Regions from separate parts of the Bradyrhizobium sp. 613_E4_N2_2 genome, predicted to be linked through region 2. Evidence: predicted binding sites of a transcription regulator. Region 2 holds the regulator's gene; each other region holds the start of a gene.
What was found. Region 2 encodes PhoB, which activates phosphate uptake and scavenging genes when phosphate is short. Its sites were predicted from a motif close to TGTCATNNANCTGTCAT; they were not measured.
Positions count from the first base shown of each region.

Region 1 (7,454 bases), 3.6 Mb from region 2:
GACAGTTTGACGCCGGCGCGCAAAGCCTGACCGTGCGGGTCCAAACCCGGGAATAACGGCAGCAGCGACGGATGGATGTTGAGCATCCGCCCGTACCAGGCCTTGGTGAACTCGGCCGTGAACAGGCGCATGAAGCCACCGAGACAGATCAGCTCGATGCCGTGCTGGTCGAGCGCGGCCTGCAGCAGCTTTTCGAAGCCGGCGCGGTCCTTGCCGAACGGCTTGCTCTCGATCACCAGCGTGTTGACGCCGCTCGCCTTGGCGCGTTCGAGCCCCAGAGCGTCGGCCTTGTTGGAGATGACGAGCGAGATTTCCGCCGGAAACTCCGCCGCAGCAGCGGCCCTGATCAGCGCGGACATGTTGGAGCCGCGGCCGGAGATCAGGATGGCGACGCGGCGCTTCATCACAGCGCCAGTCATCACAGCGCCAGGTCGAGGTGGCCGTTGTAGACGACGCGGTGCTCGCCCTCGGCCGGAATCACGGTACCGAGCTGCGCCACCGTCTCACCGGCATCGCTGAAGACCTGGACGACCTGATCGACCTTGTCGGGCTCGACGATCGCGATCATGCCGATGCCGCAGTTGAAGGTGCGCAGCATTTCGAGCTCGGCGATACCGGCTTGGGCGGCCAGCCATTTGAACACCGGCAGCACCGGCAGGCGCGCCAGATCGATGCCGACGCCAAGATGGCTCGGCAGCACGCGCGGAATGTTGTCGGTGAAACCGCCGCCGGTGATGTGGGCAAGCCCCTTCACCGCGCCGGTCTCGCGGATCGCACGCAGGCAGGATTTGACGTAGAGCCGCGTCGGCGTCAGCAGCGCGCCGCCGAGCGTCATGACCGGCGCGAACGGGGCCGGCGCCTCAAAGCTGAGGCCGGACTGCTCGACGATCTTGCGCACCAGCGAGAAGCCGTTGGAGTGCACGCCGGACGAGGCAAGGCCAATCACGGCATCCCCCGCGGCGATGTCCTTGCGCGGCAACAAGGTACCGCGCTCGGCGGCGCCGACGGCAAAGCCGCCGAGGTCGTAGTCGCCGTCCTTGTAGAGGCCGGGCATCTCGGCGGTCTCGCCCCCGATCAGGGCGCAGCCGGATTCGCGGCAGCCTTCGGCGACACCGGCGACGATCGAGGCGGTCGCCTCCGGGTCGAGCTTGCCGCAGGCGAAATAGTCGAGGAAGAACAACGGCTCGGCGCCCTGCACCACGAGGTCGTTGACGCTCATGGCGACGAGGTCGATGCCGATCCCGCCATGCAGGCCGGTCTCGATCGCGATCTTGACCTTGGTGCCGACGCCGTCGGTCGCGGCGACCAGGACGGGGTCCTTGAAACCGGCCGCTTTGAGGTCGAACAAGCCGCCGAAGCCGCCTATCTCGGCGTCGGCGCCGGGCCGCGCGGTGGCGCGCACCATCGGCTTGATCAGATCGACCAGGCGGTTGCCCGCGTCGATATCGACGCCTGAATCGGCGTAAGTGAGGCCGTTTTTGCGGTCGGTCATGCCCGATTTCCAGTGGGTTTGCGGCTGGTTACGTCGAATTCCGGGGACGCGCAATGGCAAGCGTGGCGCCCCGCCCTATACTATGTAGATATCAACCGGTTCAGCCCTCAAACGGGCCGGATTCGAGGTCAGGCCGGGTGCCAGGAAGCGCCGCGTGAGTATTCCGAATATCATTACCCTGGGCCGCATCATGCTGGTCCCAATCATCGTCTGGGCCATCGTGTCGAGCCAAATGGAGGTTGCGTTCGCCGTCTTCCTCATTGCCGGCGTGAGCGACGCGGTCGACGGCTTCCTCGCCAAGCGCTTCAACATGACGAGCGAGCTCGGCGCCCTGCTCGACCCGCTCGCGGACAAGGCGCTGCTGGTCTCGATCTATCTGGCACTGGGGATCTGGGGCGACATCCCGCGCTGGATCGTGATCCTGGTGGTGTCGCGCGACATCATGATCGTCGCCGCCGTGATCGTGTCCTGGCTGTTCGACAAGCCGGTCGAGATGAAGCCGTCGAAGGTGTCGAAGCTCAACACCGCCGCCCAGGTGGCCTATGCGGCGCTGGTGCTGGCCTCCCTGGCCTTCGGCTTCAAACCGGCGCCCTATGATATGATCCTGATGGGCCTCGTCACGGTCTTCACGCTCTCTTCCGTGTCGCTCTATCTCGTCGAGTGGCTGCGGCACATGAGCACGATCGAGGCCAAGTAGCACCATCGAGGCCAAATGAGCCGGGATGCGGCCCCGCAAAAGGCCAACTCCCGCTCGATGACGTCGAATCTCTTCAAACGAAGCCGGCGTGCCGGCACGGAGCACAGCAAGCGTGGCAGGCCGCGTTCACCCCCGACAATTGGCATTCTCGCTTCCGCACGCGGAGAGCCTCAGCCGGGATAATTTCCTCGAAGGCCCCGCCAACGAAGCCGGTCTTGCCCTCATCGATGCCTGGCCTGAATGGCCGAACCGGATCATGTGGCTGGCCGGCCCGGAAGGAAGCGGCAAGAGCCATCTCGCCGCGATCTGGGCCGAGGATTCCGGCGCCCGCTCGACCACAGCCAATGGGCTGACCGCCGAAAACGTCCCGGGCGCGCTCGCCACCGGCGCGCTGGTTGTTGAGGATATCAAGGCAAAAGAGTTCGACGAGCGGGCCCTGTTTCATCTGATGAACCTCGCCCGCGAGGATGGAGCCTACCTGCTCTTCACCGGCCGCGAGGTACCGGCGTCGCTCGAGATCGAGCTGCGCGATCTGCGCTCGCGGCTGCGCGCGGTTCCTGTGATCTCGCTGCTGCCGCCCGACGACCAGCTCTTCCGCGGCCTGATCGTCAAGTTCTGCGCCGACCGCCAGCTCACCGTGGATGAGAGCGTGGTCAGCTACCTCGCCACCCGCCTGGAGCGGTCCTCGGCGGCCGCACGGGAGGCCGTGCAGTTGCTCGACAGCGAGGCCCTGCGCCTCGGTCGCCCCGTCACACGGGCGCTGGCCGCCGAGCTGCTTCGGGACGCCTGACCCTTCCACCCTGGCTCCAAGGCCGCTTGACGCGACGCAGCGGCGGAACATCAATGTCATCGAAATGAATACGCCGATAATGTCGCAGCCCGAAGACGGTGGAACCATACTTTGGGGGCGCTTGCGAGTTACTCTATAGGCAATGTCATCGAAACGTCATCGGACTAACACATGCTCCCGCCGGTTTTGCGCATAAGTCGCAAATTGGGGCGAACTGGATGGATCGACTTCTGATGGACTCTGCGCAAGCTGTTGAAATTAAAGAAAAAGCCCCGGAGACCGAGGGCCTGCCGGCGATTGCCTCAAGTCCCGAGCGCTTCATCAATCGCGAGCTCTCCTGGCTGCATTTCAACCGCCGCGTCCTGGAGGAAGCGGTCAATCCCAGCCACCCCATGCTGGAGCGGGTGCGATTCCTGTCGATTTCAGCGAACAACCTCGACGAATTCTTCATGGTCCGCGTCGCCGGCATCAAGGCCCAGATCCGCGAGGGCATCGCCGAGCGCAGCCCCGACGGCCTGACGCCGTCCGAGCAGCTCGCGCTGATCAACCGCACCGTCTCGCAGCTTGCCTCTGACCAGCAGGCGATCTGGCGCGACCTGCGCGGCACGCTGGCCGACGTCGGCATCGTGCTGGTCGACGGCAAGGACGTCACCAAGGCGGAACGGACCTGGATCGAGGACTACTTCCTCAACAACGTGTTCCCGCTGCTGACCCCGCTCGCGATCGACCCTGCCCACCCCTTCCCGTTCATTCCGAGCCTCGGCTTCACCATCGCGCTCCAGCTCACGCGCGCCGCCGACGGCAAGCAGATGAACGCTCTGATCCGCATGCCCGGCAAGATCGACCGCTTCATCCGATTGCCGGCCGAGGGCAAGGTCGTCCGGCTGATCTCGCTCGAGCAGGCGACCGGGCTGTTCATCAACCGCCTGTTCCCCGGCTACAATCTCCACGGCCAGGGCGCCTTCCGCATCATCCGCGACTCCGAGCTCGAAATCGAGGAAGAGGCCGAAGACCTTGTCCGCCTGTTCGAGACCGCGCTGAAGCGCCGCCGCCGCGGGTCGGTGATCCGGCTCGAGATCGACGGCAAGATGCCGGAGGAGCTGCGCAGCTTCGTGCAGCATGCGCTGTCGGCCGCCGACGACGAGGTCTTCCTGGTCGACGGCGTGCTCGCCATGAACGAGCTCTCGCAGCTCACCCGCCTCGACCGGCCCGATCTCGAATTCACCCCTTACGTACCGCGCCATCCCGAGCGCGTGCGCGAGCATGGCGGCGACATCTTTGCCGCGATCCGGCAGAAGGACCTCGTCGTCCATCATCCCTACGAATCCTTCGACGTGGTGGTGCAGTTCCTGCAGCAGGCCGCCCGCGATCCCGATGTCGTCGCGATCAAGCAGACGCTCTACCGCACCTCCAACAATTCGCCGATCGTGCGCACGCTGGCGGAAGCCGCCGAAGCCGGCAAGTCCGTCACCGCGCTGATCGAATTGAAGGCGCGCTTCGACGAGGAGGCCAACATCCGCTGGGCCCGCGACCTCGAACGTGCCGGCGTGCAGGTCGTCTACGGCTTCCTCGAACTGAAGACGCACGCGAAGCTCTCGATGGTGGTGCGCCGCGAGGGCGGCGGCCTCACCACTTATGTCCACACCGGCACCGGCAATTATCACCCCGTCACCGCACGTATCTACACCGACCTCTCCTACTTCACCTCCGATCCGACCATCGGCCGCGACGCGGCGCGCGTGTTCAACTTCATCACCGGTTATGCCGCGCCGAGCGATCTGGAAAAGATGGCGGTGTCGCCGCTGACGTTGCGCAAGCGCATCATCGAGCACATCCAAGGCGAGACCGCGCATGCGCGGCATGGCCGCCCCGGCGCGGTCTGGATGAAGATGAATGCGCTGGTCGACCCCGACATCATCGACGCGCTCTACGAGGCCTCGCAAGCCGGCGTCCAGGTCGAGCTCGTCGTGCGCGGCATCTGCTGCCTCAGGCCCGGCATTCCAGGCCTGTCGGAGAACATCCGCGTCAAGTCGATCATCGGGCGCTTCCTGGAACACGGCCGAATCTACTGCTTCGGCATGGGCCAGGGCCTGCCGAGCGCGAAAGCGGCTGTGTATATCTCCTCGGCCGACATGATGCCACGCAACCTCGACCGCCGCGTCGAGGTGCTGTGTCCGCTGCAAAATCCCACGGTGCATCAGCAGGTTCTCGAACAGATCATGGTCGCGAATCTGAAGGACAATGAGCAGAGCTGGCAATTGTTGCCGGACGGGTCCTCGACGCGTATGAAGACCGCGAAGGGCGAGGAGCCTTTCAACGTCCACAACTACTTCATGACAAATCCGAGTCTATCTGGCCGTGGAAAGTCGCTCAAGGAATCCTCGCCGCGCCGTCTCACGCGCCGTAATGAACGTCATCATTCTTGATCCGGGATCGAGGACGTGAAGCGGCCGCGTAAGCGCGGCTCGAGCGTCGCGGTCATCGATATCGGTTCCAACTCGGTCCGTCTCGTCGTCTACGAGGGACTGACGCGGAGCCTCATTCCGATCTTCAACGAGAAGACGCTGTGCGGCCTCGGGCGCGAGGTGCAGAGCACGGGCCTGCTTGCGCCCGATGCCGTCGACAAGGCGCTGACCTCGCTGAAGCGGTTCCGGGCCCTGTGCCGCGTCATGCAGGTCGGTCGCGTGTTTGCGATTGCGACCGCAGCCTGCCGCGACGCCTCCAACGGCCCCGACTTCATCGCGAAGGCCGAGCGCATCTGCGCCGTGAAGATCGAAATCCTGTCGGGCCCGCGCGAGGCACGGCTGTCGGCGCTCGGCGTGATTTCCGGCATCCACCATCCCGACGGCATCGTCGGCGATCTCGGCGGCGGCTCGCTTGAGCTGATCGACGTGCGCAAGAACAGCGTGCGCAGCGGCGTGACGCTGCCGCTCGGTGGCCTCGCGCTCCAGGACCTCGCGCACAAATCGCTCAAGCGCGCCGACCGTATCGTGCGCGAGGAGCTCGACGAGGTGCCGCAGCTCACCGCCGGCCGCGGCCGCACCTTCTACGCCGTCGGCGGCACTTGGCGCGCGCTTGCGCGCATCCACATCATCCAGAGCGGCTATCCGCTCCAGGTGATGCACGGTTACTCCATTTCCGCAGCTGAAGCGCTCGACTTTTCGCGTCGGCTTCGCCGGCTTGCGGCCGCCGACATGCTGGCCGACATCGAGATCGTCGCGGATGCCAGGCGCCCGCTCCTCACCTATGCGGCGCTGGTGCTCGAGCACATCATCCGCGTGGCGAAACCCAAGTCCATCGTGTTCTCGACCTTCGGCGTGCGCGAGGGCCTCTTGCACGAGAAGCTGTCGGAATCCGAGCGCAACAAGGACGGGCTGATCTGCGCCGCGGAAGAGCTCAATCAGCTGCTGTCGCGTTCGGCAAAGCACGCCCGCGAGCTGATCGCCTGGACCGACCGCCTCGCGCGCGTGGTGAAGCTGCGCGAGACCGAGGAGGACCGCCGCTTGCGCCACACCGCGTGCCTGCTCTCCGACATCGGCTGGCGCGTGCATCCCGACCATCGCGGCGAGCAGACGCTGAGCCTGGTCGTCAACGGCAATTTCGGCGCAATCACCCATACCGAGCGCGCCTTCGTCGGCCTGTCCGTGTTCTACCGCTATGCGGGCCTGAGCGAGGAGAACCAGCCGCCGGTGACCATGCAGGAGTTGCTGACACCGGCCCAGCTCGAACGCGCCCGTCTGCTGGGCGCGGCGTTCCGCGTCGCCCATCTGATCTCGGCGGCACGCCCGGGTGTGCTGCCGGCCACGCATTTCCGCAGCCAGGGCCGCAATCTGATGCTGGTGTTCGAGCACCGGCTCGTCGACCTTGTCGCCGACCGCGTCGGCAGCCGCTTCCGCGCCCTCGCCCGCCTGATCGGCCGCTCCGGCTCGATCGTGCGACGCTAGAGCATGATCCGGAAAAGTGCGCAGCGGTTTTCCGAAAGATCATGCTCAAACAACAACCTAAAGCGCGATAACGATTCATTCCAATCTCGTCGCGCATTAGACCAGCTGGCCGGTCCTGATCCTTCCCGGACGCTTCTTGAGCCACATGATCCCGCCGCTGATGAACAGGGCGAGAGGTGCGAAGCCGGTTGCGAACACGAACAGGCGCCCGATCAGCCCGAACGTCGCGCCGTTATGGATCCAGAGCTGTTCGGCCAGATAGCGATCCCCCATCGACATCGCGGCCGAAGTGCGATCGTGCACCACTGCGCCACTCCATGGATCGAGCCAGATCGCCCCCCGGGCACGTACCGCGGGATCGGCACCCGCGGCCCGCAACTGCACCCGCCACGTGTTGCGCGTTTCGGTGGGCGGGCTCAGCATGGCAACCGCCATGCCCGGCTTGGCCGCTTGCGCGCTCCGCATGATCGCGTCGGGTGATAGCGGCGGTGTCCCCGTCGGGGGCGGCGCTTCGATCCGCGGCGACGGATC
Region 1 covers NZ_CP197234.1:5,019,686-5,027,139, forward strand. The annotation lists gene purN (phosphoribosylglycinamide formyltransferase) at 1-404, opposite strand, end outside; gene purM (phosphoribosylformylglycinamidine cyclo-ligase) at 419-1,492, opposite strand; gene AB7290_RS24315 (CDP-alcohol phosphatidyltransferase family protein) at 1,647-2,189, shown strand; gene AB7290_RS24320 (DnaA ATPase domain-containing protein) at 2,302-2,979, shown strand; gene AB7290_RS24325 (RNA degradosome polyphosphate kinase) at 3,213-5,405, shown strand; gene ppx (exopolyphosphatase) at 5,421-6,923, shown strand; gene AB7290_RS24335 (PepSY-associated TM helix domain-containing protein) at 7,020-7,454, opposite strand, start outside.
Region 1: AB7290_RS24325 (RNA degradosome polyphosphate kinase) is a predicted target of PhoB. The motif match lies at 3,123-3,139, and genes of this name have one in related genera.

Region 2 (7,454 bases):
GCTTGCCGGTTCCCGCGATCGTCGATCCCGTCACTTGGTCGGCAATGGTCATCGGGGGTTCGAAACCCTTCCGCAAATCGCGACGTGTCATGGAGTGTACAGGTCCGGCCGTCGTCTCGCAAAGCGGCCGGATCACATTGGGTCTACTTCCTCGGCAATTCTGGCGGCACGATGTCACCAAAACCGCCTGCGGGCGTTGGTTCCCGGCCGGGTTTTCGTTATGATGGCCGCCATGTATCGCGCCGTGACCCGCCAGATCGAAGTGACCGTCGAGCCGAACTTTGTTCCGGAGCAGTCGTCGGCTGACCGCTCCCGCTATTTCTGGTCCTACACCATCGTCATCACCAATTCCGGCGACGAAACCGTGCAGCTGAAGACGCGGCACTGGATCATCACCGACGCCACCGGCCGCCAGCAGGAGGTCAGGGGCGAGGGCGTCGTCGGCGAGCAGCCGACCCTGGCTCCCGGCGAGCGCTTCGAATACACCTCCGGCGTGCCGCTCGCGACCGCCTCGGGCTTCATGACCGGCCGCTACCAGATGGTCAGTGAAAGCGGCGAACGCTTCGAGATCGACGTGCCGACGTTCTCGCTGGACAGCCCGGACAACAAGCGGGTGTTGAATTAGCCCGGTGCCGTAGGCGCCGTAGGGTGGGCAAAGGCGCAAAGCGCCGTGCCCACCATTCCAAACGTGGCGCATAAGATAGTGGGCACGCTGCGCTTTGCCCACCCTACGACTGGATTGCTTCGCTGCGCGCGCAACGACGGAGGATGCGACGCCTACGCGTCTTCCACGCCGGCCTCGTGCGGCGTGAACTGGTACACCGACGAGCAGAACTCGCAGGTCACGACGACCTTGTCGTCCTTGACCATGGCGGCGCGGTCGTCGGGCGAGAAGCTCTTCAACATCGCACCAACCGCGTCGCGCGAGCAGGAGCATTGCGCCTTCAGCACCAGCGGATTGAACACGCGCACGCCACGCTCGTGGAACAGGCGGAACAGCAGCCGCTCGCCGGAGAGTTCGGGGTCGATCAGCTCGACGTCCTCGACGGTCTCGACCAGCGAACGCGCCTCGACCCAGGCGTCGTCTTCGGCGACAGCATGCACCTCCGCGCCTTCGGGCGCATCGCCGGGATGCAAATCGGCCTGCCGCGCGCGCTCGGGCGCCTTCGGCAGGAACTGCATCAGCATGCCGCCGGCGCGCCAGCGATGCTTGCCGCCGTCGTTCGAGCGCCACTCCTCGCCGACCGCGAGACGCACGCGCGTCGGGATCTGCTCGGAGCGCAGGAAATATTCGTGGGCGGCATCTTCCAGGCTGCCGCCGTCGAGCGCGACCAGACCCTGGTAGCGGCTCATGTCGGGACCCTGGTCGATGGTCATGGCGAGATGACCGTTACCGAGAAGCGTGCCGGAATCTTTTGTCTCGCCGAGGCGCTCGGCATCGTAGCGCGCATAGGCGCGCAGGCGATCCGGCGCCATGTAGTCGACGACCAGGAACGACACCGGACCGTCGGTCTGGGCCTGGAGGATGAAGCGGCCCTCGAACTTCAGCGCCGAGCCGAGCAGCGTCGTCAGCACGATGGCCTCGCCGAGCAGCTTGCCCACGGCAGCGGGATAATCGTGCTTGGTCAGGATCTCGTCGAGCGCGGGACCGAGCCGCACGAGGCGGCCGCGCACGTCGAGTGCGTCGACCTCGTAAGGCAGCACGGCGTCATCGATGGGAACCGCTGATGGTGCGCGAACCGGGCCTTCAGGCCCGGTATTCATGTCAGGGGATTGGGAAACCATGGCGCTTTATCTGGGGTCGATGGAGGAAAATGGAAGAGGGCTCAAGGGTGGTGTGTTCCGGATGCACTTATGATCGCTCAGGATCCTGCAAATTCGATGTCGTCCCGGCGCGCGCAAAGCGCTGATACGGGACCCATAGCCACAGGATTACGCGATAGCCCGCGTAGCCCGGATGGAGCGTAGCCCAATCCGGGACCACTCCAACTGCGGACACAAACCCGGATTTCGCTGCGCTCCATCCGGGCTACAAGTGAGATTACTTCACCGCGTCAAAGCACCAGGCCAGAATGCCCTTCTGCGCATGCAGGCGGTTTTCGGCCTCGTCGAACACGACCGATTGCGGGCCGTCGATCACTTCGTCGGTGACCTCCTCGCCGCGATGGGCGGGCAGGCAATGCATGAACAGCGCATCGGGCTTGGCCAGCGACATCAGCTTCGAATTGACCTGATAGGGCTTGAGCACGTTGTGACGGTGCTCACCTTCCTTGTCGCCCATCGACACCCAGGTGTCGGTGACGACGCAGTCGGCCCCCTTCACGGCGGCCTCGGGATCGGTGCCGAGCACGATCGGCGCGCCGGTGGCCTTGATGAAGTCCCGCATTACCTTTTTCGGCGCAAGCTCCGGCGGCGTCGCGACATTGAGCTTGAACTTGAAGCGCTCGGCGGCATGCGCCCAGGACGCCAGCACGTTGTTGTCGTCGCCGGTCCAGGCCACCGTCCTGCCCTCGATCGGGCCGCGATGCTCTTCGTAGGTCATGAGGTCGGCCATCACCTGGCAAGGGTGCGAGCGCCGTGTCAGGCCGTTGATGACGGGCACCGTCGCATATTCCGCCAGCTCCAGCAGGGCCTCGTGATTGAGGATGCGGATCATGATGGCGTCGACATAGCGCGACAGCACGCGCGCCGTGTCGGCGATGGTCTCGCCGCGGCCGAGCTGCATCTCGGCGCCGGTCAGCATGATGGGCTCGCCGCCGAGCTGGCGCATGGCGACGTCGAACGAGACGCGGGTGCGCGTGGAGGGACGCTCGAAGATCATCGCCAGCGTCTTGCCTTCCAGCGGCTTCACCGGCTGGTGCGCTTTCTGCTTCGCCTTCATGGCGGAGGAGGCCGCGAGCATGCTCTTGAGCTCCGACAACGGGAGCTCGTTGATATCCAGAAAGTGCTTCGGGGACTTGCTCATCAGCTCGCCGCCCGCTTGGTCTGACTGGACGAGATCGCGGCGCAGGCGCGCTCGAGCCGCCCGACGCTGTCCTCGATTTCGGCTTCGGTGACGATCAAGGGCGGCAGGAAGCGCACGACATTGTCGCCGGCGCCGACCGTGAGCAATTTTTCGTTGCGCAATGCCGCGCCGAGATCGCCTGATGGCACCACGGCCTTGATGCCGATCAGAAGGCCTTCGCCGCGCACTTCGCTGACGATGTCAGGATAACGATCGATCACGGAGGCGAGCTTCTGCTTGAGCAGCAGCGACATCTTCTGCACGTGATCGAAGAAGCCGGGCTTGAGCATGACGTCGAGGACGGCGTTGGCAGCCGAGATCGCGAGCGGATTGCCGCCGAAGGTCGAGCCGTGCGAGCCGGGCCCCATGCCGGCAGCCGCGTCCGCGGTCGCCAGCACCGCGCCGATCGGGAAGCCGCCACCGAGCGCTTTGGCCAGCGACATCACGTCAGGCGTGACGCCGGTGCGGCGATGCGCGAACAGATCGCCGGTGCGGCCCATGCCGGTCTGCACCTCGTCGAACGCGAGCAGCAGGCCCTTCTCATCGCAGAGCTGGCGCAACGCCCTCAGGAAGGCGGGCGTTGCCGAACGCACGCCACCCTCGCCCTGGATCGGCTCGATCAGGATGCCGGCGGTCTGCGGACCGATCGCCTTCTTGACGGCGTCGATATCGCCATGCGGGACCTGGTCGAAGCCGTCCATCGGCGGGCCAAACCCTTCGAGATATTTTGCCGAACCGGTCGCGGCGAGCGTTGCCAGCGTGCGGCCGTGGAAGGCGCCTTCGAAGGTGATGATGCGGTAACGTTCCGGATGACCCTTGGAGAAGTGATGATGGCGGACGAGCTTGATCACACCTTCCAGCGCTTCGGCGCCGGAATTGCAGAAGAACACGAAGTCCGCGAAGCTTTCGTTGCACAGACGCGCGGCGAGCTTCTCGCCGTCCGGGCTCTGGAACAGGTTCGACATGTGCCAGAGTTTGGTGGCCTGCTCTTGCAACGCTTTGACCAACGCAGGGTGAGCATGGCCGAGCGCATTCACCGCCACGCCCGAGGTGAAATCGAGATAGCGATCGCCATTGGTCGCAATCAGCCAGCAGCCTTCACCGCGCTCGAAACCGAGGTCGGACCTGGCGAAAACGGGGAGCAAATGCGGCGCTGCGCTGTTAGTCATGACGATCACTTGAATGTTGCGGACGGCGTGAGCGTGCATTGCGCAACGCACCATTGACCGGCCCGGAAAACGAAACGTGCCGCCTTTTAAGGGCGGCACGCGAGACTATCTTATGCCTGGTGAAACCGGTGTCAATGCCGCCCGGAAAGCCTCGCGAAACGCAGAATCCGTAGTCTTGCGGTGGCGATTTTGCGTATTTCCGCCACGGAACATGTGGAAGCGAGTCGGCGGACTCTTGCGCGTGAGTCACGCCATATTGTAGCGTTTGGCTTGTCAGATACGACATCTCGTGCAGCAGTTCTGATCCTCTAAGTCCTCATGTACCGGCGTAAGCGTTCGGGCGCATCTGGTGCGCCCGGCGAGCCTTAAGGGATTCTGGCGGCACGGGTTTTTCGAAGCTTAGGCATTCGCCGTGCGGCCGCCAGGATGGCAGGCGCCGGCGAAGGAAAGGGTGCAATGACCGTTTTGACCTGGTCGGATGATCGCGTCGAGCAGCTGAAAAAGCTCTGGGAGGCCGGGCTTTCGGCCAGCCAGATCGCCGCTGAACTCGGCAATGTGACCCGCAATGCCGTAATCGGCAAAGTGCACCGGCTCGGCCTGTCGGGCCGCGCCAAGAGCCCTTCATCGGCAGCGCCGCGGCCGCGCAAGGCACGCCCCGCCCAGCACATGATGCGGGTGACCCGCCCGATCGCGCGCGGCAACACCGCGCTGGCGCAAGCCTTCGAAGTCGAGGTCGAGGCCGAACCGGTCACCTACGACAACGTCGTGCCGATGAGCCAGCGGCTGTCGCTGCTGGAGCTGAACGAGGCCACCTGCCACTGGCCGGTCGGCGATCCCTCGAGCCCGGATTTCTTCTTCTGCGGCGGCAAGGCGCTCTCCGGCCTGCCCTACTGCGCCCAGCACTCGCGCGTGGCGTATCAGCCCGCGGCCGATCGCCGGCGCGCGCCGGCGAAGCCGGGTCCGCGCTGAGGTATCGGATTAGCTGACTACGAAGACGGCGCCGTCACGCGATGACGGCTCAACTCACTCGGTGTCGTCCCTGCGAACGCAGGGACCCATAATCCCGGCGCGTAGTTATTGCGCGGGATGATCACTCCGAGTCTTCGCCAAACCACTCCCTGTGGTTATGGGTCCCTGCGTTCGCAGGGACGACATCGAGGATGCGGTGGCAGCCCGCTAAATCACGTCTGCCACAGCAACCCCTTACGCTTGCTCCGCCTTCGCAAAGCGATCGTCCAGTGCGTAGCCCGCGCCGCGGACGGTGCGGATCGGGTCCTGCTCGCGGCCGAGATTGAGCAGCTTGCGCAGGCGCCCGATATGGACGTCGACGGTGCGCTCGTCGATGTAGATGTCACGGCCCCAGACGCTGTCGAGCAGCTGCTCGCGCGAGAACACGCGGCCGGGATGCTCCAGGAAGAACTCCAGCAGGCGATATTCGGTCGGGCCGAGATCGATCGGCCGGCCCGAGCGCGCCACGCGACGCTTGTCGCGGTCGAGCTCGATGTCGCCATAGGCGAGCACGGTGGCGAGCCGCTCGGGGCTGGCGCGCCTGAGCAGGCCCTTCACGCGTGCCAGCAGCTCCGGGACCGAGAACGGCTTGACGATGTAGTCGTCGGCGCCGGTCGCAAGGCCCCGCACCCGCTCGCTCTCCTCGCCGCGCGCGGTGAGCATGATGATCGGGAGCTGCTTGGTCTCGGGCCGGGTGCGCAGCCGCCGGCACAGCTCGATGCCGGAGAGGCCCGGCAGCATCCAGTCGAGCACGATCAAATCGGGGATGTGCTCCTTGAGGCGGGTGTCGGCATCGTCGCCGCGCATCACCGTCTCGACGTCATAGCCGTCGCCTTCGAGGTTGTAGCGGAGAAGCTCGGTGAGAGCTTCCTCGTCCTCAACCACCATAATGCGTGCGCCCATGGTGTTCGTCGCTCCTTAAGTGTTCGGGACCGTCGTGGCGAAGGTCGTCATGTCGCCCTTCGGCCGCTTGTCGGTGATCGCCTGGCCCTCGATCATGTAGAACACGGTCTCGGCGATGTTGGTGGCGTGGTCACCGATGCGCTCGATGTTCTTGGCGCAGAACATCAGATGGATGCAGAACGAGATGTTGCGCGGATCCTCCATCATGTAGGTGAGGAGCTCGCGGAACAGCGAGGTGCAGATGGCGTCGACTTCCTCGTCGCCCTTCCACACCGCCATTGCCGCCGGCAGATCGTGCGCGGCATAGGCGTCCAGCACCGACTTGACCTGTTGCTGCACGAGGTCGGTCATGTGCTCCAGACCGCGGAACAGCTTGAGCGGATGGAAATCCGTCTCCAGCGCCGCGACGCGCTTGCCCATGTTCTTGGCGAGGTCGCCGATCCGCTCGAGATCGGTCGCGACGCGCATGGCGCCGACGATCTCGCGCAGATCCACCGCCATCGGCTGGCGGCGCGCGATGGTGAGAACGGCGCGCTCCTCGATCTTCTTCTGGAGCGCGTCGAGCTCGGCGTCGATGGTCACGACGCGCTGGCCGAGCGCGACGTCGCGGCGGATCAGCGCGTCGACGGAATCGACGATCATGCGCTCGGCGATGCCGCCCATCTCGGCGACCAGGCGCGTGAGTTCCTGGAGGTCGGTGTCGAAGGCCTTTGCGGTATGTTCAGAACCCATGTTCCGTCTCCTCAGCCGAACCGGCCGGTGATGTAATCCTGCGTGCGCCGGTCGGTCGGCGACGTGAAGATCTTGCTGGTGTCGTCGAACTCGATCAGCTCGCCGAGATACATGAAGGCGGTCTTGTCGGAGACGCGCGCCGCCTGCTGCATGTTGTGGGTGACGATCGCGATCGTGTAGTTCTCGGACAGCTCCTGGATCAGCTCCTCGACCTTGGCGGTCGAGATCGGGTCGAGCGCCGAGCAGGGCTCGTCGAACAAGATCACCTCGGGCCGCACCGCGACCGTGCGGGCGATGCAGAGGCGCTGCTGCTGGCCGCCGGAGAGCGACAGGCCGGAGGCGTTGAGCTTGTCCTTGACCTCGTTCCACAGCGCGCCGCCGCGCAGCGCCTTCTCGACGCGGTCGTCCATCTCGGACTTCGAGATCTTCTCATAGAGACGGATGCCGAAGGCGATGTTTTCGTAGATCGTCATCGGGAACGGCGTCGGCTTCTGGAACACCATGCCGACGCGGGCGCGCAGCAAATTGAGGTCCAGCTTGGGGTCGAGGACGTTGGTCTGGTCGAGCATGAGCTGACCGGTGACGCGCTGGCCCGGATAGAGGTCGTACATCCGATTGAAGATGCGCAGCAGGGTCGA
Region 2 covers NZ_CP197234.1:8,655,872-8,663,325, forward strand. The annotation lists gene AB7290_RS41195 (OpgC domain-containing protein) at 1-52, opposite strand, end outside; gene apaG (Co2+/Mg2+ efflux protein ApaG) at 233-625, shown strand; gene AB7290_RS41205 (Hsp33 family molecular chaperone) at 778-1,785, opposite strand; gene argF (ornithine carbamoyltransferase) at 2,042-2,965, opposite strand; gene AB7290_RS41215 (aspartate aminotransferase family protein) at 2,965-4,173, opposite strand; gene AB7290_RS41220 (GcrA family cell cycle regulator) at 4,630-5,142, shown strand; gene phoB (phosphate regulon transcriptional regulator PhoB) at 5,377-6,084, opposite strand; gene phoU (phosphate signaling complex protein PhoU) at 6,100-6,816, opposite strand; gene pstB (phosphate ABC transporter ATP-binding protein PstB) at 6,828-7,454, opposite strand, start outside.

Region 3 (7,454 bases), 240 kb from region 2:
GGGGTCATCGAGCACCTGGTCGGTGAGACCGGTCTCGATGACACGGCCGCCCTTCATCACCATCACGCGATGCGACAGCAGTCGCGCGACCGCGAGATCGTGGGTGACGATGATGACGGCGAGGTGCAGCTCCGCGACGAGGCTGCGCACGAGGTCGAGCAGGCGCGCCTGGACAGACACGTCCAGACCGCCGGTCGGCTCGTCCATGAACACCAGCCGCGGCTCGGTGACGAGGTTGCGCGCGATCTGGAGACGCTGGCGCATGCCGCCGGAATAGGTGCGCGGTGCATCGTCGATGCGCGCGATGTCGATCTCGACGCGGGTGAGCCAGTCCGACGCGGTATCGCGAATGCGGCCGTAGTGATTCCAGCCCACCGCCATCAGCCGCTCGCCGACATTGGCGCCGGCCGAGACCGCCATGCGCAGGCCCTGCGCGGGATCCTGGTGGACATAGCCCCAGTCGGTGCGGAACAGGAAGCGTCGCTCGGCTTCGCCAAGGCTCGTGAGATCGCGGGTGACGCCGTCACGCATCCGGTACGACACCTGGCCGGCGCTCGGCGCGAGCTGGCCCGACAGCATTTGCAGCAGCGTCGACTTGCCCGAGCCGGACTCGCCGACGATCGCCAGCACCTCGCCGGGGTAGAGCGAGAACGACACGTCGCGGCACGCGGCGATGCGGCCATAGGATTTGCTGAGGGATTCTGCGACCAGCAGCGGCTGGTCGTTTTCGAGCTTATCGAGATCAGCCATGTCTTGATCAGCCATGTGAGCCCGCCTTGTCCTTGTACGGCGCGGCGCTGAGGCTGCCGTGATGGCCGGCGGCCTGGCGGCCCTCGCAATAGTCGGTGTCCGAGCACACGAACATGCGCCCGCCCTTGTCGTCGGTGACGATCTCGTCGAGATAGGAATTCTCGGCCGCGCACAGCGCGCAGGGCGCGTTGAAGCGGTACGGCTCGAACGGGTGATCCTCGAAATCGAGCGACACCACCTGCGTATAGGGCGGGATCGCATAGATGCGCTTCTCGCGACCGGCGCCGAACAATTGCAGCGCCGGGCAATTGTCCATCTTGGGATTGTCGAATTTCGGCGTCGGCGACGGGTCCATCACGTAGCGCGCGTTCACCTTCACCGGATAGGCGTAGGCGGTGGCGATGTGGCCGAAGCGGGCGATGTCCTCGTAGAGCTTCACATGCATCAGGCCGTATTCGGCCAGCGCATGCATGCGCCGCGTCTCGGTCTCGCGCGGTTCGAGGAAACGCAACGGCTCCGGGATCGGCACCTGATAGACCAGCACCTGGTTCGCGTGCAGCGCGGTCTCCGGGATGCGGTGACGGGTCTGGATCACGGTCGCATCTTCTGTTGCCGTGGTCGTGGCGACGCCGGCGGTCTTGGCGAAGAATTTGCGGATCGAGATCGCATTCGTCGTGTCGTCGGAACCCTGGTCGATCACCTTCAGCACATCCTGCGGCCCCAGGATCGCCGCGGTCACCTGCACGCCGCCGGTGCCCCAGCCATAGGGCATCGGCATTTCACGGCTGGCGAACGGCACCTGATAACCCGGAATAGCAATCGCCTTGAGGATCGCGCGGCGGATCATCCGCTTGGTCTGCTCGTCGAGATAGGCGAAATTGTAGGCGGGCGCGTTCATTCCGCGGCCTCCTTCATGGCGTCGGGCGCATTGGCCTCGGCAAATTCCTTGCGCAGCTTGCGAAGGAGGCCGAGCTCGGACTGGAAGTCGACATAATGCGGCAGCTTCAGATGCTCGACGAAGCCGGTCGCCTGGACGTTGTCCGAATGCGACATCACGAATTCTTCATCTTGCGCCGGGGCTACGGCCTCTTCGCCGAGCTCGCGGGCACGCAGCGCCCGGTCGACCAGCGCCATCGACATGGTCTTGCGCTCGCTCTGGCCGAAGGCAAGACCATAGCCGCGGGTGAAGCACGGCGCTTCCGTCGCCGAACCCTTGAACTGGTTGACCATCTGGCACTCGGTGAGCTCGATGGAGCCGAGCGGCACCGCGAAGCCGACGTCTTCCGCGAAAAATTCGACCTCGACCTCGCCGAAGCGGATCTCGCCGACGAAGGGATGGTTACGGCCGTAACCACGCTGGGTGGAATAACCCATCGCCAGCAGAAAGCCTTCGTCACCGCGCGCGAGGTTTTGCAGGCGCAGGTCGCGATCGGCCGGGAAGTTCAGCGGTTCGCGCGTGAGATCGCCGACGCTGGCGCCGTCTTCGGCCCGCGGAGAGGACTCGATCAGCCCGTCGCGGCCCAGAATGTCGGTCACACGCGGCGTGGGCGCCGTCGAAGCTTCGGCCGTCGCCGGCACTTCAGGCACAAAGCCCTGGCCAAGCGAGGGATCGAGCAGACGATGCGTGTAGTCGAAGGTCGGCCCGAGGATCTGGCCGCCGGGAATGTCCTTGAAGGTCGCCGACACCCGCCGCTGCACCCGCATCGCGCCGGTCTCGACCGGCTCGCTGGCGCCGAAGCGCGGCAGGGTGGCGCGGAAGGCGCGGACCAGGAAGATCGCCTCGATCAGGTCCCCGCGCGCCTGCTTGATCGCGAGCGCCGCGAGCTCGCGGTCATAGAGCGACCCTTCGCTCATGACGCGGTCCACGGCGAGGCCAAGCTGCTCCGAGATCTGATCCAGCGTGACCTCGGAAACGCTCTGGTCGCCACGCCGCGCATTGGCGAGCAGGCGATGGGCGTTCTCGATGGCGCGCTCGCCGCCTTTGACTGCGACATACATGCGACTAGCTTCCCTTGTTCACGACACGCGTGGTGCGCGGGATCGCAACCACGGCATCATCGGCGACCAGCACCAAATCGATGCCGCGCGGAAACAGCGCCTCGTTGAACTGCAGCCGTTCGAACAGGTCGAAAGGCCTGATCGAGGCCTGAAGCGTCGCGACACCGTCGATGCCGGGGCCACGCAATTCGAAGCTGCGCCCCGAATCCAGGCTCTCGACCTGAAGGATCACTGTGGTCGAGCGATCCGGATATTCGTTGGTGCCGAGCGCGAAGCGTTCGAGCGCCGGAAGCAAGGCGCCGTCGCTGATCAGCGCGAAACTCGCAATCGAAGAGTCCTGCACCACCGGCGCGCCGGTGTGGAACTTGAGCCATTTCACCACGTCCGATCTCTCCGCCATCCTTGCATCGAGCCAGAGCGGCGTGTCGTGATCGAACAGCGTCAGCGCGATCGCGGCGGTGCCGCGCATCATCGGGCCGGGCGATCCCGCCATCGGCACAATGCGCTGGACCGTGCCCGGCCGCGCCATCGCGTCCATCACCGAACGAAAGGTCGATTGGGCCGACAGAACCTTGTCGACGAAACCCGGCGGTAGTTCCGCAATCGTGGTCATGGCCTCACCCCTCACCGCGCACCATGGTGTAGAAATCAACCTTCGTCGCAGCGGTCTCGGCGGCCGCCTGCTTGCGCTGGATCATAAGCTGCTCGCGCAACGGCGCGATAACGTCACGCTCCACCGCCTCGCCGAAATCACTGGACTGCGCCAGTGCGTCGCACAGCGCGATCAGCCGCGCCTTTTCGCCATCGCGCCCCAGCGTGTAGCCGAAGCCGACCTCGCCGCTCGCGAGCCGGACCGCTGCGCGAGACACCGTGGCTTCACCGACATTGAACGGCGCGCCGTCGCCGCCGACCCGGCCGCGCAGCATGACGAGACCGTTTTCCGGCGCGCGTAGCTCCTGATGCGCCGGCAGGGCGAGAGCGCGGAGGCGAGCGGCGATCTCGCCCGCCTCCGCGTGCGCCAGCACGGCCATCGCGGCCTTGCGCTGGACTTGCTGGTTGTTGTGCTGGGTCACCAAATCCACCGAACTTTTCTGCAGAACTTGCCGAATCCAAGTTGTCTATGATAATAGACAACTTGATACGGAAGCGCCATGACTGTTTCGTGACAAACGTGTGATTTCTGAAGTAGGCTTCTCGGCGACATGAGCATGCAGGACACAGCCTCTTCGGGCGTCGCGCTGTGGCGCCTCGTTGCCGACGGCATCGAGCGCGGCATCGCCGACGGCCGCTTTGCCGCCGGCGACAAGCTGCCGGGCGAGATGGAGATCGCCGAAACCTATCGGGTGAACCGCCACACCGTGCGGCGCGCGCTGGCCGCGCTTGCCGAGCGCGGCATCGTGCGCGCCGAACGCGGCAGCGGAACCTATGTCGAGGCGCAGCGCCTCGCTTATCCCTTGCGCTCGCGCACCCGCTTCTCCGAGATCGTCGGCGCCGATGGCCGCGAACCGCATGGCCGGCTGATCGAAGCGTCCGGCGACGTCGCAACCCGCGAACTCGCGCGCGAACTGGGATTGAAGGCCGGCGCACCGCTGGTGCGAATCGAGGCGATCCGCCTCGCCGACCGCACGCCGATCTGCGTCTCCACCACCTGGCTGTCAGCGGAATTGTTCCCGGGCGCGGGTGAGGTATTCGCCGCGACGCGCTCGATGACGAAACTGCTCGAGCACTACGGCGTCCGCGACTACAGTCGCGGCGCGACCCGGATCACCGCCGGCATCGTGGACGCAACCGATGCCGCGCGGCTCGATCTGCCGCTGGGACGGCCGATCCTGGTGGTCGACGCGACCGACCACGATCTCGCCGGCAAGCCGCTGGTGACGAAGCATTCGCGGTTCGCGGCGGAGCGGGTGGAGTTTCTGGTGGAGAACGGGTGAGCGGCGCTCTCTTCCCCTCTCCCCTTGTGGGCCTGTTGCGTTATCGGCTCTTGAGGCTGAAGACGTCAGGAGCGAGTGCCCTGGTCCCGGCAATTGCCTGGCAAGATCTGTAGTTGTCGCCCTGAGCGGGCAGCTCACGCGGCGATCGTGGCCCACCGCCTCATGTTGAAGGCGATCGAGGCGAGCAGGACTTGCCCGGTCGCCTTGATCAGACCGACGTAGCGGATGCAGGTCAGCCGCATGCGGCGTTTGAGAGTAGCGAAGGTGGTCTCGACCTGGGCTCGTCGACGCGCGATGAGGAGGTTGTAGCGTTTGAGCCTGGGCGGCAGTTCCGGGTGATGTCTGTTGGGCCGACGAGCGATGCGGGGCTTCTTGCCTTCCGCCTTCAGCCGGGCCCGTCGGGCATGGGTGTCGTAAGCCGCATCGGCCCAGACCACGGCTTCATCGCCGCGGATCAAAGCGTCCGCCGGTGTCGTATCGTTGACGTTAGCGGGTGTGGTCAACACCGCGCGGATCAAGCCGGATCCTTCGTCGACACCGACATGGGCCTTGTAGCCGAAGGTCGAGCCGCTTTTGCCCTGCCGTTTGGCAAACCGGGCATCAGGATCGTTTGAGGGGCGATCCTCCTTGGGCGGAGCCGAGACTGCCTGGATCAAGGTCGCATCCAGCATCGTGCCGCGCTTGAGGATCACGCCGGCATTCTCAAGCTGACGATCCAGTTCGCCAAACAGCTTCTCCAGCAGGCCTTGTTCAACGAGCTGGTTCCGGAAGCGGTTCAGGACCGTGTGGTCGGGCGTCGCATCCTCAAGGCTCAAACCGACGAAGCGCTTGAACGACAACCGGTCGCCCAGCGCTTCCTCGAGTTCGCGCTCCGAAAGACCATACAGCGACTGCAACAGCACAGCACGAAACAGCACCAGCACCGGATAGCCTGGTCGACCGGGCCCCCCTTCATCCCGCAAATGGCCGATCAGCTTCTCGAACCGGTACCACTTGACCAGGCCAGCCAGCCGATCCAGCGCCGCATTGGCGCCGGCTCCCTTCGGCATCAGCGCTTCCACAAAGCTCGGCTGTCCCGTCCGCTTGACCGCCATCGCTACCCTCCAAGGCTTTGCCCTAGGGAATCACAATTGACGAATTACGCAACAGGCCCCTTGTGGGAGAGGGTGGCTCGTCGCGAAGCGACGAGACGGGTGAGGGGTATGTCTCTGCAAACACCGATCTGAGTTTGAGGAGGCAGACCCCTCATCCGGCGCTTCGCGCCACCTTCTCCCACAAGGGGAGAAGGAAGAAAGCTACGCCACCGCCCTGCGCCCAATGATCGCAAACCGCAACTTGCTCGAGATGAAATCGATCGCGGCGACGGCGACCAGAATCATCAGGATCAGGAACGACACCCGCTGCCATTCCAGCACGCGGATCTGCTCGGCGAGCTGGAGGCCGATGCCGCCGGCGCCGACGATGCCGATGATCGTTGCCGAGCGCGTGTTGGATTCGATGAAATAGAGCACCTGGCCGGCGATCACGGGCAGCACCTGCGGCAGCAGGCCGAAGCGGATTTCGTGCAAAGCACTGCCGCCGGAGGCGCGGACGCCTTCGACCTGCTTCTGGTCGGCGCCTTCGATCGCCTCCGAGAACAGTTTTCCGAACGCACCGAAATCCGACACGGCAATCGCCAGCACACCGGCGAACGGGCCGAGGCCGACGACATTGATCCAGACCAGCGCCCAGATCAGGGTGTCCACGCCGCGGATCGAATCCAGGAAGCGGCGAACCGGAAAACGCAGGATCTGCGAGGGTATGACGTTGCGCGCGGCCAGCAGGCTGACCGGAAGCGCGAACACCGCCGCCAGCGTCGTGCCGAGCAGCGCGATCGACAGCGTCTCGCCCAGCGCCTTCAGATAGACCGGCAGCGAGGAACCAGGATCGGGCGGGATCATCATCAGGCTGATCCAGCCGAGCTGGCTCAGCCCTGCAAAGAATCGCGACGGCGAGAAGTCGAGATCGACGAGGCCGTAGACCAGAATCGCAAACGCCGCGACGATCATCGCCGGCATCGCGAGCCGCGCCGAGGCGGGGCGGTCGAACACATCGGGGTAGCGTGCGCGAAGCTCTCGCGTGTCGACCTCCTGCGGTCTCGTCACGTCCGCGCCTCCTTGCCGAACAGACGGCCGCGCAGCCAGCCCGTGCTGATGTCGATGATGAAGACCGTGATGATGATGGTGAGCAGGATGGCACTGACGTCGGAGTAATAGAACTTGCGGATGGCGACGACGAGCTCCTGGCCGATGCCGCCGGCACCGACGAAGCCCATGACCGAGGCCTCGCGGACGTTGATCTCGAAGCGCAGCAGCGCATAGCTGGCATAGCCCGCGGTCACCTGCGGCACCACGGCGAAGCGCATGCAGGAGAGCCAGCTCGCGCCGGTCGAGCGGATGCCTTCAACCGGCTTCATGTCGGCATTCTCAACGATCTCGGAGAACAACTTGCCGAGCGCGCCGGTGGAGTGGATCGCGATCGCGAGCACGCCGGCCATCGGCCCGAGGCCGAAGGCGATCACGAAGATCAGCGCGAAGACGATGCCCGGCACGGTGCGGGCGAATTCGAGCAGGCGGCGCACCACGAAGCGCAGCCAGGGCAACGGTGAGGTGTTCTCAGCCGCGAAGAAATTCAAGGCGAAGGCCAAGGTCGCGCCGATCAGCGTGCCGACATAGGAGATCAGCAACGTCTCGCCCAGCATCTTCAGCCATTTGCGCCAGCCCCACAGCCATT
Region 3 covers NZ_CP197234.1:8,412,583-8,420,036, forward strand. The annotation lists gene phnK (phosphonate C-P lyase system protein PhnK) at 1-750, opposite strand, end outside; gene AB7290_RS40000 (alpha-D-ribose 1-methylphosphonate 5-phosphate C-P-lyase PhnJ) at 758-1,648, opposite strand; gene AB7290_RS40005 (carbon-phosphorus lyase complex subunit PhnI) at 1,645-2,748, opposite strand; gene phnH (phosphonate C-P lyase system protein PhnH) at 2,753-3,361, opposite strand; gene phnG (phosphonate C-P lyase system protein PhnG) at 3,366-3,830, opposite strand; gene phnF (phosphonate metabolism transcriptional regulator PhnF) at 3,951-4,682, shown strand; gene AB7290_RS40025 (IS5 family transposase) at 4,817-5,776, opposite strand; gene phnE (phosphonate ABC transporter, permease protein PhnE) at 5,978-6,826, opposite strand; gene phnE (phosphonate ABC transporter, permease protein PhnE) at 6,823-7,454, opposite strand, start outside.
Region 3: phnF (phosphonate metabolism transcriptional regulator PhnF) is a predicted target of PhoB. The motif match lies at 3,900-3,916, and genes of this name have one in related genera.

Region 4 (7,454 bases), 4.2 Mb from region 2:
TCGGCAAGGACATCACCGAGACCAAGGACAAGCAGATCTTCGAGCAGTGCACCGATACCATCGTGCGCCAGGTCGACGATATCCGCCGCATGGTCGACGAGTTCTCGCGTTTCGCACGGATGCCGAAGCCGGTGATGGAGGGCGAGGACGTCGCCGACACCGTGCGGCAGGCGGTGTTCCTGATGAAGGTCGCCCATCCCGAGATCGATATCGAGGCCGAATTCAAGGAAGATCCGCTGCGCGCGCAGTTCGACCGGCGGCTGATCTCGCAGGCGGTCACCAACATCGTCAAGAACGCCACCGAGGCGGTCGAGCAGGTGCCGCCGGAGGAGCTCGGCAAGGATTACGGCAAGGGCCGCATCGACGTCGTGGTCTCGCGCGAGGGCGAGGACGTGCTGATCGACGTTATCGACAACGGCATCGGCCTGCCCAAGGTCGCGCGCTCGCGCCTCCTCGAGCCTTATGTGACGACGCGGGCCAAGGGCACCGGCCTTGGCCTGGCGATCGTCGGCCGCGTGCTCGAAGACCATGGCGGGCGTATCGAGCTGAAGGACGCTTCCGATTTCCGCGAGGGCCAGCGCGGCGCGTGGATGCGGATGCGTTTTGCGATCTCCGGTGCCCCCGCGAAGAGCGAGGGGACCGTGCAGGCATCGTCGGCCGCAAACGCGGTCACGGACATCGCCAAGCCGCCCGAAACAAAACCGCCGGCCGCCGAAACCAAAGAGCCGGCTGAAATGACCAATGATTCAACGAAGATCGAAGCCTCAACGGGCATCTGACAAGACAGGCGCGAACCATGGCAAGTGAAATTCTGATTGTCGATGATGAGGCCGATATTCGCGATCTCGTCGCGGGCATTCTCGAAGACGAGGGCTTCGTGACAAGGACCGCTCGCGACAGCGATACGGCGCTAGCCGAGATCGCCAATCGCAGGCCGCACCTGGTGTTTCTCGACATCTGGCTCCAGGGCTCCAAGCTCGACGGCTTGCAGCTGCTGGAGCAGGTCAAGAAGGACAATGCCGATCTGCCGGTCGTGATGATCTCCGGCCACGGCAACATCGAGACCGCGGTCGCCGCGATCAAGCGCGGCGCCTACGACTTTATCGAGAAGCCGTTCAAGGCCGACCGGCTGATCCTGGTCGCGAACAGAGCGCTCGAGAACTCGCGGCTCAAGCGCGAGGTCAAGGAGCTGAAGCAGCTCGCGCCGAGCGCAAGCTCGCTCGTCGGCCGCTCGCCGAGCATGAACCAGCTGCGCCAGACCATCGATCGCGCGGCCAAAGCCAACAGCCGCATCCTGATCGTCGGCCCGGCCGGCGCGGGCAAGGAGCTGACCGCGCGCACGCTGCATACGGCCTCGGGCCGCGCCGATGGTCCGTTCGTCGTGATCAATGCCGCCGCGATCACGCCGGAGCGCATGGAGCACGAGATGTTCGGCGTCGAACAGTCCAATGGCGAGCAGCCGCGTAAGCCCGGCGCGCTCGAGGAAGCCCATGGCGGCACGCTGTTCATCGACGAGATCGCGGACATGCCGCGCGAGACCCAGAACAAGATTTTGCGAGTGCTGGTCGAGCAGTCGTTCCAGCGCGTCGGCGGCACCGGCAAGGTGCAGGTCGACGTCCGCATCATCTCCTCCACGGCGCGAAATCTCGAAGAGGAGATCGCTGCCGGTCATTTCCGCGAAGACCTCTATCATCGGCTCTCGGTGGTGCCGATCCGCGTGCCCGCGCTCTCGGAGCGGCGCGAGGACATTCCGGAATTGATCGACTATTTCATGGAGCAGATCTCGGCCGGCAGCGGCCTGCCCAAGCGGCAGATCGGGCAGGACGCGATGGCGGTGCTGCAATCGCATGTGTGGCCCGGCAACGTACGCCAGCTCCGCAACAACGTTGAGAGAGTCATGATTCTGGCCGCGGGCGGACCGGAGGTGATCATCACCGCCGACATGCTGCCGCAGGACGTCGGCTCGATGGTGCCGGCGATGCCGACCAGCAACAATGGCGAGCACATCATGGGGCTGCCGCTGCGCGAAGCGCGCGAAGTGTTCGAGCGCGACTATTTGATTGCACAGATCAGCCGTTTTTCAGGAAATATTTCTCGCACGGCTGAGTTTGTTGGCATGGAACGTTCGGCGTTGCACCGGAAGCTGAAGGCGCTCGGTGTCGGCTGACACCGCGACGTCGCGGCCGCACCTCAGGGATTAGCGAGGAAAATCATCGATTTCCGTAGTTTTTCGGGGCATTTGGGCGTGGCCTGCCGCGTGAAGCGGCTTGCCTAATAACCCGTCCTGTCCTCTAATCGAACCGCTGTTCCTCCGAGGGGGATCTCATGAGGAATAGCAACCGGAAGAGGCCCCGAATGTCACAAAGAGGGCCGCAACCGGCGCAATAAAAAGAAACTCAAAGCGAGAAAAAAACAATGGCGGCAGACCGCGCACAAAACCTACAGGACACCTTCCTCAATCACGTTCGCAAAACCAAGACGCCACTGACGATCTTTCTGGTCAACGGAGTGAAGCTCCAGGGCATCGTGACCTGGTTCGACAATTTCTGTTTGCTGCTTCGGCGCGACGGTCACTCGCAGCTTGTCTACAAGCATGCGATCTCGACCATCATGCCGGGCGCTCCGATCCAGTTGTTCGAAGGCGGCGAGGATCAGCCGGCTTGAGAGTGATCTGATTGGAACCCCGGAATTTCGACGGGGAGGCCGACCGTCCGCGGTCGGCAGGGGCGAAGCAGACGGGGCGGGTGCTTGTCATCGGCCCCTACTTGCGTGTGCGCGCGAGCGGTGCCGATGCGCAATCGGAAAGCCATGTTCAGCGTGACGCGGAGGCCCGGCTCGATGAGGCCGCCGGCCTCGCGCGAGCGATCGACCTCGTCATTGCCGACGCCATCATCGCGCCGATCAGCCAGATCCGCCCCGCGACCTATATCGGCAAGGGCAAGGTCGAGGAGATCGCCGCGCTGGCCAAGAGCCTCGACGTCGAGCTCGTGGTGATGGATTGCGCGCTGGCGCCGATCCAGCAGCGCAATCTCGAGAAGGAATTGCACGCCAAGGTGCTCGACCGCACCGGGCTCATCCTGGAAATCTTCGGCCGCCGCGCCAAGACCAAGGAAGGCTCGCTCCAGGTCGAGCTTGCGCATCTCAACTACCAGCGCTCGCGCCTCGTTCGCTCCTGGACCCATCTGGAACGCCAGCGTGGCGGCTTCGGATTCATGGGCGGTCCCGGCGAGACGCAGATCGAGGCCGATCGCCGCCTGATCCAGGAGCGCATCTCGAAACTCGAGGGCGAGCTGAAGAAGGTGCAGGCGACGCGGCGGCTGCATCGCGCCGGGCGCCAGCGCGTGCCGTATCGCGTCGTCGCGCTGGTCGGCTACACCAATGCCGGCAAGTCGACGCTATTCAACCGCCTGACCCGCGCCGACGTTCAGGCCGCCGACATGCTGTTCGCCACACTCGATCCGACCCTGCGCGCGCTCACTTTGCCGCATGGCGGCAAGGCGATGCTGTCCGACACCGTCGGCTTCATCTCCAACCTGCCGACGCAGCTCGTCGCCGCCTTCCGCGCCACGCTGGAGGAGGTGCTGGAAGCCGACGTCATCCTGCATGTGCGCGACATCTCGCACGAGGATGCCGAGGCCCAGCAGAGCGACGTCGACGCGGTGCTGCGCCAGCTCGGCATCAACCCCGACGATTCCGGCCGCATCATCGAGGTCTGGAACAAGATCGACCGTTACGAGCCTGACAAGCGCGAAGAGCTTTTGAACATCGCCGCGCGCCGGCCGGAGGATCACCCGGCGATGCTGGTGTCGGCCGTGTCAGGCGAGGGGATCGACGCGCTGCTCGCCGCCATCGAGGAACGGCTCGCCGCAAAGCGCACCACGCTCGATCTCTCCATCGACGCCGCCGACGGTGCCGGCATCAGCTGGCTGCATCGAAATGCGGAGGTGCTGGCGAAAGAGCTGCACGACGGCCGCTTCGACATGACGGTGCGGGTCGACGAGACCAAGCGGGATATCGTGGTGAACCGGTTCGATGCCGTGCCGCGCGTGGCGTGATCCGAAGGGCGCGGTGCGCCCGACCGGCCTGCGTGCGATATCGACCATACCCGCGTTTCTGGGTTGAGGCGTGTAACGCTAGAACGGAATGGTCAGGCCCGGAGTTTTCGCCTGCGCCTTGGTATAGGCGACGCCATGGATCTTGATCCCACGCTCGTCCAGCAACGAAATGATGCCGCCCTGGTTCGACAATTCCATCGGCTTCTGCACGACGACGGCGAGTGTGCCCCCGGCCGCGATCTGCCCTGACAGGACCATTTTGTTCTTCTGCTTGTCAGCCAGCATCCAGCCGGTGAGATCGATGTCGCGATCGGCTGTATTGAGCAGCGTGACGACTTCCCGCTCGGGCGTCTTCAAGGCATTGACGAGTGCTGCGATGATGCGCACGAGTCCGTCAGGCATTTGCCCGGTCGGAGGAGCGGTCGGATCTGGCGGCTGTGTCGGCGCGCCGAGATCGATGGGGTCACCGGTCTTGTCGTCGGTGTGCCAGGCCTGAGTCTGGAATTTGAGGAAGACCGCCGTCCATAGCTTCTGATCCGGGAATTCGAACACCAGCCCGCCGTCTTGCCATGGCCCGTTGTCGCCCGAGAACCGTCCGATTGGGTTTCCCTGATTCATATGGATGTCGTGGATGCCGCGACCCGGCCGGAAGCCGAAATAATTGTCCGCTTTGGTCTCCGGCCCCCACGTCTCACCGAATGCGTAGATCATCGCGCTTTCGTTCGAGAGCGCGCGCTGGACGAACTGGTCGAGCTTCTCGTTGAGGTCATTGTCGGGTCCGGGCACCGACAGCGGGAGCGGGATCATCTCCTGGGGCTGCATCAGATTGCCGCGAATGAAGTCCAGCGCGATGCTGGCCGGCTTCGGCGGCTGCGGGTGCAGGCCCTCCGGCAGCGCCGCGAGATGATCGGTGATCGGATGGACAAAATGCGATCGCACCAGGAACTCGACTTCGCTTCCGTCGCCTGACTGCACATTGACGGCGATGCGGAAATCCGCGTTGTCGGCCACGACATGGACTTGATAGTGCGGCGACTGGCCGGTGCCGAAACGCATCGCGATCGGGCGTCCCTTGAGGACCGAATAGTGCTTTAATGGCATCGCACTCACCTGAGGTGGGATTTCGGCTGCGCGGGCTCCGTTGCTCAACTTTAGACTGCTTGTCGTGACGGTTTCATGGCTTGACTGCGATCCGCCATGACCGCCTCGCTGCATTCGGGAAAAGATGCTGACCTATATCTCCTTCGCGACCGCTTCGATCCTTGCGGGTACACCGATGGAGCAGGCCACAACGCTAGCGGCGGGCCTGCGAGCGAGTCTCTGATACCGGTTTCCCCTCACTCTTCGCCGCGTTCCACAGCGCGTCCATCTCCGCCAGCGACGCCTGCTCGAGCGTCCGCCCCTGCGCCTCAAGCGCGCGCTCGATGAAGGCGAAGCGCCGCTCGAACTTTGCATTCGTCGCGCGTAGCGCGGCTTCCGGATCGGCGTCGACGTGGCGGGCGAGATTGACGAGTGCGAACATCAGATCGCCGGTTTCCTCCGCCAGCCCCTCGCTGTCGTTGCGGTCGAGCGCCGCCTCGATCTCGTCGGCTTCTTCGCGGATTTTCGCCAGCACCGCGCGCGGGTCGTTCCAGTCGAAGCCGACGGTGGAGGCCTTGCGCTGGAGCTCCATCGCGCGCGTCAGCGCGGGCTGACCGGCCTTGACGCCCGAGAGTAACGACTTGTGCGTCGGCGTTTCCTCCGGCGGCCGGCGAGCCGCACGTTCGGCTTTCTCCTCGGCCTTGATGCGGTCCCAGACCTCCTTGACGTGGGAGGAGGCGAGGTTGCCGTCCTTGTCGGCGAAGACATGAGGGTGGCGCCGGATCATCTTGCGGGTGATGGCCTCCACGACGTCGCCGAAGGTAAAGGCATTCTGTTCTGAAGCCATCTGGGCGTGAAACACGACCTGGAGCAGGAGGTCTCCGAGCTCCTCGCGCAGATCGTCGAGATCGCCGCGGCTGATGGCCTCGACCACCTCATAGGCCTCCTCGATCGTGTAGGGCGCGATCGTCGCGAAATTCTGCTCGAGGTCCCAGGGGCAGCCGGTCACCGGCGTGCGCAGCGCCGCCATGATCTCGATCAGACGGGAAATGTCGCGGGAAGGGGTCATTGCGGGGCAGTCTCCTGGCTCCAAAGCCTTATGCCAAAAGCGGCCCGCCGTTCCCAGCGCGGCGCGGCGGAACAGGCCGATTTCCACCGATTGGCGGCAGATTGGCGAGCCGCCCCCGCAGTGCTAAAGCGCGGGCCATGAGTGACGCATTTTCATCACAAACCGCCCTGGTGCTCTTTTCCGGCGGCCAGGATTCCACCACCTGCCTCGCCTGGGCGCTCAGCCGCTTTGCACGCGTGGAGACACTGGGTTTCGAGTATGGCCAGCGCCATGCCATCGAGCTCGCCTGCCGCGACCGGCTGTTCGACGGCATCAAGGGTCTGCGCGCAGACTGGGCCGCAAGGCTCGGCGAGAGCCACACGCTGTCGATCCCAACGCTGGCGGCCGTGTCCGAGACGGCGCTGACGCGCGACGTCGCCATCGCGATGGGCGCCGACGGCCTGCCGAACACGTTCGTGCCCGGCCGCAATCTGGTGTTCCTGACCTTCGCCGCGGCGCTCGCCTACCGGCGCGGTATCACCCACATCGTCGGCGGCATGTGCGAAACCGATTATTCCGGCTATCCCGATTGCCGCGACGACACCATCCGCGCCATGCAGGCCGCGCTCTCGCTCGGCATGGCCAGGCCATTCGAGCTGCATACGCCGCTGATGTGGATCGACAAGGCGGCGACGTGGAAGCTAGCCCATGACCTCGGCGGCGCAGGACTGGTCGATCTCATCCGCGAGCACTCGCACACCTGCTATCTCGGCGAACGCGGCGCCCAGCATGAGTGGGGTTTCGGGTGCGGCGAGTGCCCGGCGTGCAGTTTGCGGGCGAAGGGATGGCGGGAGTTTGCGGCGGGGCGCAAATAGCGCTCCAATCTCCGCCGTCATCGCCCGCGAAAGCGGGCGATCCAGTATTCCAGAGAAGGTGCTTGAGCCGAGAAGCCGCGGCGTACTGGGTCGCCCGGTCAAGCCGGGCGACGACGGAGGATAGAGCTTGCGCTCTCTCAACGTCGTCATTGCGAGGAGCTAAGCGACGAAGCAATCCAGACTGTCACCGCGGAGAGATACTGGATTGCTTCGCTGCGCTCGTAATGACGGGTCAGGCGCGACCTACCGAAAATCCTCCGGCCGCAGCTCGATCGGCTTGCCGTGCGGCGTGCGGTCGGCGGCGTGGTCCCAGGCGTCGCGGTAGCGGTGCAGCGTCTCCGTCGATGCGACGCCCTTGCTTGCAACCAAACCTTCCAGCGTGGCGAGCCAGTGCAG
Region 4 covers NZ_CP197234.1:4,460,610-4,468,063, reverse strand. The annotation lists gene AB7290_RS21400 (sensor histidine kinase) at 1-779, shown strand, start outside; gene ntrX (nitrogen assimilation response regulator NtrX) at 797-2,167, shown strand; gene hfq (RNA chaperone Hfq) at 2,416-2,664, shown strand; gene hflX (GTPase HflX) at 2,676-4,055, shown strand; gene AB7290_RS21380 (DUF2278 family protein) at 4,134-5,156, opposite strand; gene mazG (nucleoside triphosphate pyrophosphohydrolase) at 5,350-6,204, opposite strand; gene queC (7-cyano-7-deazaguanine synthase QueC) at 6,342-7,058, shown strand; gene AB7290_RS21365 (nitrile hydratase accessory protein) at 7,302-7,454, opposite strand, start outside.
Region 4: AB7290_RS21380 (DUF2278 family protein) is a predicted target of PhoB. The motif match lies at 5,217-5,233, and genes of this name have one in related genera.